Regions from separate parts of the Hahella sp. NBU794 genome, predicted to be linked through region 1. Evidence: predicted binding sites of a transcription regulator. Region 1 holds the regulator's gene; the other holds the start of a gene.
What was found. Region 1 encodes PhoB, which activates phosphate uptake and scavenging genes when phosphate is short. Its sites were predicted from a motif close to TGTCATANNNNTGTCANA; they were not measured.

Region 1 (2,208 bases):
CGGCGTTCTGGTGGGGGTTTCTTTCATACTGGTGCTGTTCACCAACGCGCTGACAATTTATCTCTCCGCTGGAGCGCTGGCGCTGGCTTCGACCTACCCCTTCATGAAGCGCCATACTTACCTGCCCCAAGTCGTACTGGGCGCGGCCTTCGCCTGGGGCATCCCCATGGCTTTCGCTGCAGAATTGGACACCGTTCCCCAGCAGGCATGGCTGCTGTATACCGCAACGGTGGTATGGACCGTCGCTTATGACACCATGTACGGCATGGCGGACCGGGAAGACGATCTTAAGATCGGGGTCAAATCCACCGCCATTCTATTTGGCGAGGCTGATCGCGCCGCCGTGGCGGGCCTGCAGGTATTGACGCTGGGCATCCTGTTCATGGTTGGCGCGCAATACGAGCTGGGCGTTTACTTCCAAATGTCCTTGATCGTCGCCGCCGTGCTGTTTGTGTATCAGCAGCACCTGATTCGCGCCCGCGTTTCCCAGAACTGTTTCAAGGCGTTCCTTAACAATCACTGGGTCGGCGCAGCTGTGTTTCTCGGTTTGGTTCTGGAGTTTATTTTCCGGCCCTAAAGCCCGTCCCGCCTCGCTTACAGCCCGACTGCAAACAGCCTGGCTCATTTCCATCACATTAATTAAGCGCCTGTCATATACTTGTAACAAAACGCCGTTGTAATAATTCGGCAATCGAGTATTCAAAAAGGTGTTTTGCATGGCAAGCAAACAAGTTCTCATTGTGGACGATGAGCCCGCCATCCGGGAAATGATCGCAGTCGCTCTGGAAATGGCTGACTATGACTACCTGGAGGCAGGGGACGCGCGGGAAGCGCATGCGTTGATCATTGATCAGAAGCCTGATCTTATACTGCTGGACTGGATGCTTCCCGGCGTCAGCGGCATTGAATTCGCACGCAGACTGAAGCGCGATCAAAACACCTCGGAAATCCCTCTCATCATGCTCACAGCCAAAACCGAAGAGGACAACAAAGTCCAGGGCTTGGAAGTGGGCGCAGACGATTACATCACCAAACCATTCTCTCCCAGAGAACTGGTCGCGCGTCTGAAAGCGGTGCTGCGCCGCACCGCCGTACAAGGCATGGAAACCCCCATTGAAGTCGAAGGACTGCGCCTCGATCCAGTGTGCCACCGCGTCACCGCCAAGGGCGATGCGCTCAACATGGGCCCCACGGAATACAAGCTCCTGCAGTTCTTTATGACGCATCAAGAACGGGTGTATACTCGCGGGCAGCTTTTGGATCAGGTATGGGGCGGCAACGTCTACGTGGAAGAACGCACGGTGGACGTGCATATTCGACGTTTACGCAAAGCGCTGGAGCCCAGTCATCATCATCTGGTTCAAACCGTGCGTGGGACGGGCTATCGCTTTTCGACCCGAGCGCCATAAGCGCCGCGATCCGTCTTAAAAAATAAATAATTCCAAAAGAAGTATTCATAAAACGCATGCGCAATCACTGGCGTCATTATGTACGGCTACTGGTTTACAGTTTGCTGGGCTGTATCGTTGTCGGCCTTATTATCGGTTCAGTAGCTTGGGCGCTGGTGTTCGGCCTCACCGCCTATCTGGGATGGACGCTCACCCAGGCGTTTCGCATGCACCGCTGGCTGTATCAGGCGAAAATGGAAGACCCTCCCGAGAGCCGTGGCTTATGGGGAGATCTGTTCGACGGTATTCATCGTCTCCAGGTTCAGCACTACCGCTCCCGCGATCGACTGCAAGCCATGATCGACCGCATCCAGGAGTCCACCAACGCCCTTAAAGACGCCGTCGTCATGACTAATAGCGAAGGCGCCATGGACTGGTGGAACCAATCCGCAGAGAAACTACTGGGCTTCAAGTATCCGACCGACCGGGGCCAGTTGATTTACAACCTGATCCGCACGCCCATTTTCAAGCGCTACTTCACCTCCAAGAAATACCAGGAACCGTTGATCCTCAACGCCCCCAATAATCCCAACTTGAAGTTACAGTTTCATATCACGCTGTTCGGAGAAGACGACCGCCTGCTACTGGTGCAGGACGTGACGCGGCTATATCGTCTGGAAGAGATGCGACGGGACTTCGTTTCTAACGTATCCCATGAGCTGCGTACGCCATTGACGGTCATATCCGGCTATCTGGAGACCCTCATCGACAACGCAGATGAGCTGCCGCCGCGCTGGAATCGCGCCTTGAATCAGATGCA
Region 2 (2,208 bases), 1.7 Mb from region 1:
GTATTGCAGTGCGACATCATCACCCTACACACGCCACTGACGGATTCCGGTCCCTACCCAACCCGGGGTTTGCTGAACGCGGCGATGATCGAGAATTTGCGTTCGGACCAGATTCTGATTAACACCTGTCGCGGCGAAGTGATTGACGAAGCCGCGCTCAAGGGCCGACTGCAAAGGGGCGATGGCCTGACTGTCGCGCTTGACGTCTGGAACAACGAGCCCGCCATTGATGTGGAGCTGGCGATGCTTTGTCACTTCGCTACGCCGCATATTGCGGGCTACACGCTGGATGGTCGCACGGCGGGAACGGAGATCATTTACCAACACCTGAGTCGCTATCTCGGCTTGCCGGTGAGACACAAACTTGGGCAGTTTTTGCCTGAACCGCCGCTGCGCAGAATGGCGTTTTCATCTGGAGTAGATCCAGACTGGGCGTTGCACACTGCGATCAGAGCAAGCTATGACGTGCGTCACGACGATAGCCAGCTAAAACGCACTTTGCGCCTGGATGCGCCCATGCGGGCTCAAGAGTTTGATCGTTTACGCAGAGAGTATCGCGTGCGCAGAGGGTTTGATCGCATCAAGATTGAACTCAAGGGCGGCAAAGCGGATCTTCTCGCCACCCTGAGCGCGGTTGGGTTTAATCTCAGCTCGAAGTAACTCAGCCTTTCTGCCGCTGGCGCATATTCATGTGCTGGCGGCTCCACGGATTCCAATTATCTTCCATCGCTTTCAACGCCTGCTGAATCATGGTCTCAGTGATGGGGATCTCTTCACCGTTTTCCGTAATGATGGCGGCGCCGTTCATGCGTTCTTCGTCGCCAGTCTCGCTTGCCGATTTACGCCAGTTGTTCGCTTGCATTTGCCCGGACCTCCAGAGTTTGCACCAGCCTAAACTTGTCTCATGACGATCCTGTGACACGAGATGGACATCTGTTTTCAGGACTTTTCACTCTCGGCAGACGTCCTTATCTCTAAAATTAGCCCATGGCGTCTGCTTGAGCCATCAGGCTCAGGAAGGCTCTCCCAAGGCATTATCGACAGAAAATGCGAAAAAGCTCGAAAAGTGGACGATAATATATTGAAAGGCAAACCAACCTGAATTGGCGCTTATTTGTGAATCATTGCAAAAAAATGACCATTCGGGCTCACAAGCAGCGACAGGCGGTCGATACTAAACTGTCGAAATTATCGTCACGGAAAGAGGCGATCAATCCATTCCGGCATGAACAAAGGCGTTACAATGTAGACGTCGCTGGATACTAGTCTTGGAGAAATGGCTGAGTGGGTGATAAAGCAGCGGTGTATTCTCCCAAGGATGTGGAAATACCATTCGAAAAGCTGGGACTGCAAGTTGGCGATCCTTTACATCTGGAGAGCATGGACCAGAGTGCGCGCTATCATGTGCGCCTGATTGGGTTTGTGCCCGGGCAGAGCGTGATGGTCACCACGCCTGTGGTGGACGGCAAACAGCTGATTTTGAAAAAGGATCGGCCGTTTACCGTGCGCTCTGTGGCGAAGAACAAAGTGTGCGCCTTCACCAGTCAGGTTAAACACATGGCGCTACAGCCTTTCGCCCATATTCATCTGGAATATCCCAAGGAGCTGCTGGCGCTGCAAGTGCGCAACGCCGAACGACTCAAAGTCGAAATCCCCACTCAGGTCAACAGCGATTTCGATACAGGGTTGGGCGACTGGCCGAAAGAGGCGGTGATTATCGATATCAGTAAGACCGGCGCCGGAGTAAAGTCCATCGTCAAACTGGGGGACGCCGGAGAAGAAGTGATTCTGCGTTTTACTTTGACGGTGGCGGATATCACCAAGACGTTTAACGTCAATGGCATCATCCGCAATCGCACTATTCTGGAGCAGGATGATGCGCCTTTCAGGTATCTATATGGCGTGCAGTTTACCGGATTGTCAGATGCGGCGAAGATCGTCATCAGCGGCTTTGTGCACGAGCTGCAATTGTCCAAGTAATCAACGGCAATCGTCAGAAATGAGAAAGCCCGGCTCAGGCTCCGGGCTTTTTGAGACGAAATAAGCGCTAACCTATTTCAGGACTAGGCAGGTTAAGTCCTTCTCTGGCTCTTAGCGGTTGGCGGCAAGCGCGGCGATACGCTCATCCAGAGGAGGGTGGCTGGAAAACAGCGCTTTGAGTCCCTGTTTAACTCCCTCGGTTATGCCAAAAGCGGTCAGTGTGTCTGG

Region 2: the regulator PhoB is predicted to act here: its motif matches at 904-921, upstream of ACQYWX_RS10675 (PA1571 family protein).

What each region holds. Positions count from the first base shown of each region.
Region 1 is NZ_CP192738.1:695,620-697,827, reverse strand. Features, by position in the region: gene ubiA (4-hydroxybenzoate octaprenyltransferase) at 1-577, shown strand, start outside; gene phoB (phosphate regulon transcriptional regulator PhoB) at 717-1,409, shown strand; gene phoR (phosphate regulon sensor histidine kinase PhoR) at 1,466-2,208, shown strand, end outside.
Region 2 is NZ_CP192738.1:2,386,694-2,388,901, forward strand. Features, by position in the region: gene pdxB (4-phosphoerythronate dehydrogenase PdxB) at 1-660, shown strand, start outside; gene ACQYWX_RS10675 (PA1571 family protein) at 662-862, opposite strand; gene ACQYWX_RS10680 (flagellar brake protein) at 1,285-1,980, shown strand; gene htpX (protease HtpX) at 2,092-2,208, opposite strand, start outside.